DNA from 4 places in the Arthrobacter sp. Soc17.1.1.1 genome. Region 4 is predicted to be linked to each of the others. Evidence: riboswitches for the same ligand, from Rfam matches in the RefSeq annotation. Region 4 holds a riboswitch; each other region holds the start of a gene.

Region 1 (2,193 bases), on a different contig from region 4:
ATGAAGGCATGGGGGATAACTCCGGGTGTGGGTTTCTAGCGGACGCGGACGAAGCTGGCGCCGGGCAGGTCGGACAGGGAGTGGAGGCCGGTGTTCATACCGTTCAGGCCGCCACTGATGACCTGGCCGTTGCCGACGTAGATGGCCACGTGGCCGCCGGTGATGACGAGATCACCGGGCGCAGGGCTCCCGACGACGTCGCCGAACTGGAAGAACTGGCCCGGGGCGAGATCGCCCACGGACTTGCCGACCGAGCGCAGTGCCTTCTCGACCATGGCGGTGCAGTCCTGGGCCACGCCGATCTGGGCGTACGCCGAGCCGACCAGGCCGGCAGCGACGCCGGAGGACGGGGCGGGGGCAGGAGCGGGCTGGGGAGCCGCGGGGGCCGGTGCGACGGCGGCGGGCGCTGCGGCAGGTGCCACGGGAGCCGGCGCTGCGACGGGAGCGGCGACGACAGGTGCTGCCGCCGGGGCGGGTGCGGCCGGCGCTGCGACCGGGGCGGGAGCGACGGCGACGGGTGCTGCGACCGGGGCCGGCGCGGCGGGTGCCTGCTCCTCGACGACGGGCGCAGGTGCCTCGACGACGGGTTCGGGGGCGGCGGTGACCTCGACGGCCACGCGGTCGAAGGAGACCGTGGCGGTGGCGGGGACGGTGACCTCGGCCGAGACGACCCGGCTCACGGTCAACGCCGTGGAGGAGGTTACTTCACGCTCTGCGGGGGTGGCGCCGTGGGCCGGGAGGCCGGCTGTGAGGACGAGGCCCGAGGCGGCGACGATGACGGCTGCCTGGCGGCCGACCGATCCGGCGTTCGAGGTGACTGCAGTGGACAGGTTCGTCAGCGCGCTGACGTTCCGGGCCGCACGGTGGCGGCCCAGTGAAGAGCTATTGGACACGTTGGATTGCCTCTCCCAACGCCTGCGAGGTGAGCTGTCGGATTCGGATGGGAGTCACCCGGCCACTGCGTGAAGCAGCGACTTAACCCCAAGGATTTCGGTTACGAAACCCAGAAATTGGTTCCCCCGCCTCTGCCATGCGATGGTGCGGACGGACCTCGAGCAATGGCAGAGCTAGGCGATTTGCAGGAGGGTGCCGGATCTAGAGCGAATTTGGCACGAGATGAAAGCTACAACAAAAACACCCGTTTGTCACGTTACGATCACGGAATGGTGTGTTCTTGGTGACGACGCCGACTCCAGGGACCGCCTGTGCACCGGCGTGGTGGCGCTTCGGGACCCGGCGGATCCGCCGGCCGGCGCCGCCTGACGGCGACCCCAGGCGGCGACCCCGGCGCCCTCAGGCAGCGACGGAGACGAACACGTGCGAGGCGACCTCGGGCGGCAGTTCCAGGGCGCCCTCGACCCCCGGCACACGGACGGACACGTAGTCGCCCACGGATTCGAGCGTGAGCTGCGCTCCGGGGCGGAGGCCGCCCTCGTCGAGCTGCGTGAGCAGTTCAGGATCCACCTGGATCGGCTCGGCGAGGCGCACCAGGGTGACCTGATTCCCGGGCGCATACGTGCCCATGGCGGACAGCAGGGTCACCACGCCGTCGGTGAACCGCTCGGACTCGACCCCACCGATGGCCGCGAGGCCGGGGATCGGGTTGCCGTACGGCGATTCGGAGGGCTTGCCGAGGAGTTCGTAGAGCCGCCGCTCCACCCGCTCGCTCATCACGTGCTCCCAGCGGCAGGCCTCGTCGTGGACGTAGGCCCAGTCGAGGCCGATGACATCGCTGAGCAGCCGCTCCGCCAGACGGTGCTTCCTCATGACACCCGTGGCCCTGTGGCGGCCCAGTTCGGTGAGCTCGAGGTGCCGGTCACCGGAGACGACCACCAGACCGTCACGCTCCATGCGGCCGATGGTCTGCGAGACGGTCGGGCCCGAGTGGCGGAGGCGTTCGGCGATGCGCGCGCGGAGGGCGACGATGTTCTCTTCCTCGAGTTCAAGGATGGTCCGCAGGTACATCTCGGTGGTGTCGATGAGGTCCGTCATGCGGTTCAGCTCCTTGGTGCGGTGCGGGTGCGCGGCTGGAATGCCTCACGCCGGTGAGGCAGGCCAAAGCCGCCACGGACTGCTCCGCCCCACGCCTCCCAAGGTTAACCCATGGCGCATTGGCCCCGGCAATCGGGCGGAACGCCGTCGGGGCGGCTTCCCGCGGCCGGTTAACAAATGGAGGGCCCGGGACCGCTGGGG
Region 2 (2,193 bases), on a different contig from region 4:
GAACCCGCCGGTCCCCCGTTCCGTCACCGCCTCGTACTCGGTGGCGCCCAGCCGGAGCAGCCTGTCCAGCGTCCCGGTCAGGTCGTCGACGTGCCAGAACATGACGGCGCCACCCGGGCCGAGGGACGCGCCCGGCGGGCCGTACCTCCGGTCGATGAACCCGAGCTCGTCCTCGTCGTCGCCCACCCGGAACTCGAGGTAGGCGGGAGGGTCGGGCGGCGGCGGGAACGCGTAGTACGGCTCCATCCCCAGCACGTCCGTGTACCAGTTCCGGGCGGCGGCGAGATCGTCGGCGTAGAAGGTGACGGTGGCGAATCCTCGAAACATGGGTGCTCCTCCGGGTAGGGGTGACCCGCCGGAATGTACACCCGAACCCGGGTACGGCAAAGGGCGGGGTGCTCGGCACCCCGCCCTTCCTGCGTCGCTACCGGCCTTCGCCGCCGGTCTGCACCGCCCGTCCGCCTTAGCGGGTGTAGTAGCCGTCCACGGCCATGACGCCGACCGGGTGCACCTGCGTGCCCTGCGACGGGTTCAGCGCGCTGACCATCTGGCCGTTGCCGAGGTAGATGCCCACGTGGCTGCCACCGTTCTGGCTCACCAGGTCACCCGGCTGGGGGTTGCTGGTGGGCCGCAGGGCGGCGAACTGAGCCCACGTGGTGCGGGGCAGGCTGATGCCCTGCTGGGCGTAGACCCACTGGACGAAGCCGGAGCAGTCCCAGGCGCCGTAGGAGGTGCCGCCGTAGACGTAGCCCGAGCCGACGCCCTGCATCGCCGTGCCGGCGATGCCGGAGAGCGAGGCCGCCCTCGGCGCGATGGAGGCGGCTGACTGCGTGCTGAGTCCCGTGGAGTTGCCCGGGGCCGCCGTGGTGCTCGCGGGGACGGCCTGGACCGACACCGACTGGGCGGAGTACTGCTGCGGAGCGGACTGCTGCGGGGCGATGGAGCCGCCCAGCGAGATGGCCTGGCCGGGGTAGATGACCGAGCTGTAGCCGAGGCCGTTGGCCGCGAACAGCGTCTCGAGGCTGACGCCGTGCGAGGAGGCGATGCTGCCGAGCGTGTCGCCGGCCTGCACGGTGTAGGTGCCTGCCGCGGTGGTGCTCGCTGCGGACTGCTGGGTGTCGATGCTGATCTCGCCGGCTGCGCTGGCGGGCAGTGCCGCACCGAACAGGAGGCCGGACGCGGTGACGACGACCGCGGCGGGCTTGCCGGCGACGGACGCGGTCGCGGTGACGGCGCGGGAGGCGGTGACGAGGGGGTTGGTGCGCGTGGGGACTGCCCGGTGGCGCGCGGTATGGCTCTTGGACATGCTGTTGCCTTTCCCAATGCCTGCGAAGTTAGCTGTCGGGTTCGGATGGGACATCCGGACACGCACCTGCCGACCATTGCCCCCAAGCTGGTCGACGCGTGTCTTTACCCCTAGGACTCGTCGAAGAGTCCGCTACTGGTTCCCCCGCCCCTGTCGAATGGTTTGTGCGAACGGTCCATCCTCATCGACAGGGTTCGGCAGAAAGAGGATGGGCGCCCCGCCGTGGTGGCGCGGGCACGGCTTCCACGGTACGCGAGGGGTCCCGGATTGTCACGTTTGGATCACGAGGGAAAGATCACGTCCCGCATCACGTCCTGCACTCCCCGGGAGGGCTACATCCTCGCGTTGCGCGGTCTCGGCTGGCAGTGCGGGCAGAGGTAGGAGGACCGGTTCATGAAGGACTCCCGGCGGATCAGCGTGTGCCGACCCTCGGCCGCGCACCGGCGGCAGGGCTGCCCGGCACGGCCGTAGGCCTCGAGGTCCCGCGCGAAGTAGCCCGAGGCGCCGTTGACATTCACGTAGAGCGCGTCGAAGCTCGTGCCCCCGGCCGCCAGGGCGCGGGTCATGACGTCGGTGGCCGCCTCGACGATGCGCTGGGTGTCCGGGCGCCGCAGCGTATCGGTGGGCCGGGCGTAGTGGAACCGGGCCGCCCACAGGGCCTCGTCGGCGTAGATGTTGCCGATGCCGGAGACGAGTCCCTGATCGAGCAGCGCGCGTTTGAGTCCGGTCCTGCGCGTGCGGAGGCGTCGGTGGAAGGCCTCGGGGTCGAATGCGGGGTCGAGGAGGTCGCGTGCGATGTGCGCGGCCTGATGCGGCACGAGGGGCAGGCCGCCCTCGCCCAGCCCTCCCGGGTGGCCGTCCCCGGTGGGCTGCAGGTCGGCGACGAA
Region 3 (2,193 bases), on a different contig from region 4:
GGCGGCAGCAGCAAGGCCCGGGGACCGGGTGTGCGTCATCGGACCGAACTCCGCCGCCGCGCAGTGCGCGACGGCGGGTGCCTACGGGGGCATCGAGTGGAGCCCGGGCCTCGCCCAGCACGTGCTCCTCGCCGGCGACGAGACCGCGGTGCCCGCGATCAGCGCCATCCTCGAGTCGCTCCCCGAGGACATCAGCGGCCACGCGTTCCTTGAGGTGCCGGACGGCGCGGACATCCAGCACATCGGCACACGCTCCTCGGTCTCCATCACCTGGCTGGCCCGCGGCCGCCGCCCCCACGGGGAGCTGCTGGAGACCGCCGTCCGGAACGCGGTGCGGCTGCCGGGGTGGGTCTCCCTCTCCGGGGAGGTCGCCGCCAGCGGTGGCAGCGAGCCGGAGGACGTGGACATCGACAGGACCATCCTCTGGGAGACACCGCAGCTGCTCGAGGCGGCGATCGTGCAATCGACCGTCAACCCGGAACGGCCTCCGGGCACCCAGCCCTTCTACGCCTGGATCGCGGGCGAGGCCGCCGTGGTCCGGGGCCTGCGCCGCTACCTCGTGCGTGACGTCGGAGTGGACCGGAAACAGGTTGCTTTCATGGGGTACTGGCGCAAGGGTCGGGCGGAGCTGTCCTGACAGCGCTTCCCGCGGCCGGAACTCAAGTTCTGCCGCACATTTCCTCAGGATTACTGGTGGCAGAGGGCAGTATTGCACGAATTGTCCACAGGGTGGATAACGGAATTGTAACTACGCCTTTCCTCGCCTACTGTTTGAGCAGTCAAGCTCCATCGTGGAATTCAGGTCCGCACGCCTAACCCTGTCAGCGGACCGCCTGGACAACCTGTGACAGGGGTGGAGGATCCACATTCCGGCGGCACGAGCCGCCTCGGGGTGAAGCCCTCACGCATAGTCGACAGCACGGCCCTTCCTGCGCTTCTGCAGCACCGAGGGCCGCGCCGTGGGGGCCGAGTCAACTCTTGCTCGAATCCGACAGCTAACTTCGCGGGCGTGTGAGAGAGGTATGCAGTTGACCCAGACGCTCATGTCCGGGCGCCGTCGAGCGTCCGACGCCCGCCCGGACCAGCACCACGCGATGCCGCAGCTCCCTGCGCACACCCCTCCGCCGAACCGTCGTTCGCTGCGTTCGCAGCCTCACCCCGCGCACAGCCCCCTCTTCGCGGCCTCCCTGCCGGCCGCACAGCCCGTTCCCGCGCCGTCCGTTCCTGCGCCGTCCGTTTCTGCCCCGTCCATCCCGGCACCGACGCGTGCCGTCGCGCCCATGGAGCCGCAATCCGTGGAGACGGGACCCGATGCGTCCGTGCCCTCTGCCGTCCCGACTCCTTCCGGGGACGCGCCGCGTCCCCCCGCCCCGCTGACCCGCCGCGAACTCCGCGCCCGGGAGCGGGCCGCCCAGGAGGCACCCGCCGATGACGCTGTCGCGACCGATGACGCTGTCACCACCGACGCAACTGCCACCGATGCCACCGACGCCACCGCACCTGCCACCGCAGTCGATGACGCTGCCGTCGATGCCTCCGATGCCTCCGATGCCTCCGATGCCTCCGATGCCTCCGATGCCTCCGACGACGCCTCCGCCTCCGCCCCTGTGGCCCTGCCGTCGCGCCGCAGCGTCCGCAGCAGCGGACGCACGCCGTCGTCGGCCCGGCGACGGACGGACGCACGTGCTCTCGCGACCCGCCGGACGGCAGCCCGGAACGCCCTCCCGACGTCGTTCACCCGCCTGCGGGACAACGCCGCCACCGCCGGTATCGTCCTTGCCTCGGCCGGTCTGCTGATGGGCGCCGTCGCGCCGTCGGCCACCTCGGCCCCGGCCCCTGCCGGTGGTGCGGAGGCTGCCGTCGCATCCGGCGTCCCGCAGGCCGTCACCGCGCCCGCAGGAGCCACGGTCACCTTCGGCCTCGAGGCCGCGGGTCCCGCCGCCGAAGGCATCGCCCCGAGCATCGCGAGTGCGCGGGCGCTCTCGGCGTCCCTAGCACCGGCAGCGAAGGAACGCAAGGCCTTCAGCGCCCCGGTGGAGAACCCGGAGGTCGCCTCGACCTTCGGGTACAGGGTCAATCCCCTGGGCGGTTCCGGGACGGAGCTCCACACGGGCGTCGACTACGCCAGCGCCTGCGGCACCCCGGTGAAGGCCGCGGACGCCGGGACGGTCGTCGACTCGGGCTGGCACGCCT
Region 4 (2,193 bases):
CTTCGACTCCGGCACCCATGGTGATCATGATGATGGTGCAGCCCGCCAAGAAGATCGCCGTCCGCCACAGCGGCCAGGAACGACCCATCGACCACAGGCGGATCGCGCCAGCCAGATACAGCACACCCAGGACCAAAGCGATTCCGGGGATCAGCGGGATCGGTTGCAGGGTCGGCGCCAGGTAGGTTGCCCACGACGGCGGGGCCTCCGGTATCCACACCGGTCCACTCACCCACGGATCACTCACTGATGTACAACCATCCCAACTTCACGGTCTCGCCAACGTCTAGCTCATTCATCCCCACGGATCGGGTACCGGCACTCCGCACCCTCCGCAGTCCCAAAAATGGAAGCAGACACCTAACGAACAGTGCTAGCAATCCGTGCCGGACCTTCAGCCCGGAGTGGCATCCACACAGGTAGCGACTGAAGCGCACTAAGAGACAAGCAGACAATGAAATAGCGGTGAGTGCCCCCGTCCAGGGCGCTCACCGCTATCTCAGCTTGAGGGCGACCACTTCACCAGAGGGTGAAGTTAGCCTGCGACGCGCACGAAGGTCGATCCGGCGAGGTCGGACAGGGGGTGCTCCATGGTGAGGTTCGCACCATTCATGCCGCTGCTGATGACCTTGCCGCCACCGACGTAGATTGCGACGTGCCCCGGACGGACCACGAGGTCACCGGGGGCCGGGGTGGCGACGACAGTTCCGTACTGCAGGAACTGCATGGGGCCGAGGTCTCCGACGTTCTTGCCGATCGAGCGCAGTGCCCGCTCAGCAAGAACAGTGCAGTCCTGGATGGACCCGATCTGGGAGTAGGCCGATGCCACGATCGCCGCACCGACGCCGCTGGCGGGAACACTCGGGGCTGCGGGAGCCACCGGGGCGATCGGGGCGACAGTGGCCGAGGTCAGGGAGTACGTGGGCTGGGCTGCCGTGGGAGCGGGTGCTGCGGCAGGGGCGCTGTAGAAGACCTGGCCGGTGGGGGCGGCAGCGGGAACCGCGGCTGCACTGACAGAGACACTGGCAGCGGCACCGCCGGAAAGCTGGATCTGCTGGCCCGGGTAGATAACCGATGCGTAGGACAGGCCGTTGCTTGCCAGCAGCGCATCGAGGTTCACGCCGTGCTTGGCGGCGATGGCACCCATGGTGTCACCGGAGGCAACCGTGTAGACGCCTGCAGCAGCTGCGGCGGGGGCCTGCGCTGTGAGGGTGCTGGAGGTGTCCTGCGTGTAGGTGCCGGCCTGGGCCGCAGGGGCTCCAACAGCGAAGACGAGGCCGCCGGTAGCAGCTGCGATGATGGCCGGCTTGCCCAGCGCTACAGCGCCGGTCTTCGCGGAATACGACAGGCCCTCGAGGGCGATGGAGTGGGTGACGACAGCGCGGTGGCGCGCAGAAATGGACGGACGTGACATGGTGATTGCCTCTCCCATGCCTGCGGGGTGAGCTGTCGGGTTCGGATGGGAGTCACCCGGCCGTCCTCAATCCAGTCCTATGGCAGCACGCAGCGACGCCGTGCAGGAATGAGCTGATAGATCGACTTAACCCCGAGGGTCAACACACGAACGTGCGGTGACCCGGTGGAAACGTGGTTCCCCCGTCCCTGCCATATGGATTGTACGAACGGATCCCGGGAGCAGCGGCAGGGCTCGGCATTCTGCGCGGGAGAGCGATCTCGACGGGTGCCGGGATCACCTGAGGAGAATACCCCAGGATGGTATTTGATGTCACGTTCGCGTAACGAGACTGAGCGTGTTGCCACGACACGCGGACGAATTACTCGATACTGGGCGCTCGTGGAACTTCTAGCCCTGTTATTCGTTCAACCGCCCGCTATCGCTGGCGGATACTGGTGAGGGCCATGCATTTCACATGACCCAGGACCGCATCGACGGCAACCTACACCGGGCAGTAATGCGCCGACGATGATGAGGGGAACGACCATGACCACCCACATCGCACCGGAAGTCAGCGTCAGCACTACTACCGCAGCACAACCAGCCCACCAGACGGACCCGCCCGATGAGGCAGCACCCCATCAGCACGGATACGCGACCGATAGAAGCGCCTATTTGCGCCGACTCAAGCGCATCGAAGGTCAGGTCCGCGGAATAGCCCGCATGGTTGATGAGGACCAATACTGCATCGATATCCTCACGCAGGTTGCCGCCGTGAACAGCGCTATGCACGCCCT

What was found. A riboswitch is a leader RNA that binds a small molecule or an ion and turns the genes downstream of it on or off. The one in region 4 is predicted to bind cyclic di-AMP.
Region 1: linked by a shared signal. The riboswitch ahead of V6S67_RS02710 (NlpC/P60 family protein) and the one ahead of V6S67_RS18965 (C40 family peptidase) in region 4 are both predicted to bind cyclic di-AMP.
Region 2: linked by a shared signal. The riboswitch ahead of V6S67_RS10810 (NlpC/P60 family protein) and the one ahead of V6S67_RS18965 (C40 family peptidase) in region 4 are both predicted to bind cyclic di-AMP.
Region 3: linked by a shared signal. The riboswitch ahead of V6S67_RS15405 (M23 family metallopeptidase) and the one ahead of V6S67_RS18965 (C40 family peptidase) in region 4 are both predicted to bind cyclic di-AMP.

The regions. Positions count from the first base shown of each region.
Region 1 is NZ_JBAJII010000001.1:574,398-576,590, reverse strand. Features, by position in the region: gene V6S67_RS02715 (NlpC/P60 family protein) at 1-10, opposite strand, end outside; gene V6S67_RS02710 (NlpC/P60 family protein) at 36-893, opposite strand; cyclic di-AMP (ydaO/yuaA leader) riboswitch at 899-1,051, opposite strand; gene V6S67_RS02705 (metal-dependent transcriptional regulator) at 1,294-1,992, opposite strand.
Region 2 is NZ_JBAJII010000001.1:2,324,803-2,326,995, forward strand. Features, by position in the region: gene V6S67_RS10805 (VOC family protein) at 1-327, opposite strand, end outside; gene V6S67_RS10810 (NlpC/P60 family protein) at 464-1,306, opposite strand; cyclic di-AMP (ydaO/yuaA leader) riboswitch at 1,309-1,485, opposite strand; gene mutM (bifunctional DNA-formamidopyrimidine glycosylase/DNA-(apurinic or apyrimidinic site) lyase) at 1,639-2,193, opposite strand, start outside.
Region 3 is NZ_JBAJII010000001.1:3,336,525-3,338,717, reverse strand. Features, by position in the region: gene V6S67_RS15410 (siderophore-interacting protein) at 1-637, shown strand, start outside; cyclic di-AMP (ydaO/yuaA leader) riboswitch at 800-1,025, shown strand; gene V6S67_RS15405 (M23 family metallopeptidase) at 1,281-2,193, shown strand, end outside.
Region 4 is NZ_JBAJII010000003.1:78,309-80,501, reverse strand. Features, by position in the region: gene V6S67_RS18970 (cytochrome c oxidase assembly protein) at 1-247, opposite strand, end outside; gene V6S67_RS18965 (C40 family peptidase) at 536-1,414, opposite strand; cyclic di-AMP (ydaO/yuaA leader) riboswitch at 1,417-1,629, opposite strand; gene V6S67_RS18960 (metal-sensitive transcriptional regulator) at 1,943-2,193, shown strand, end outside.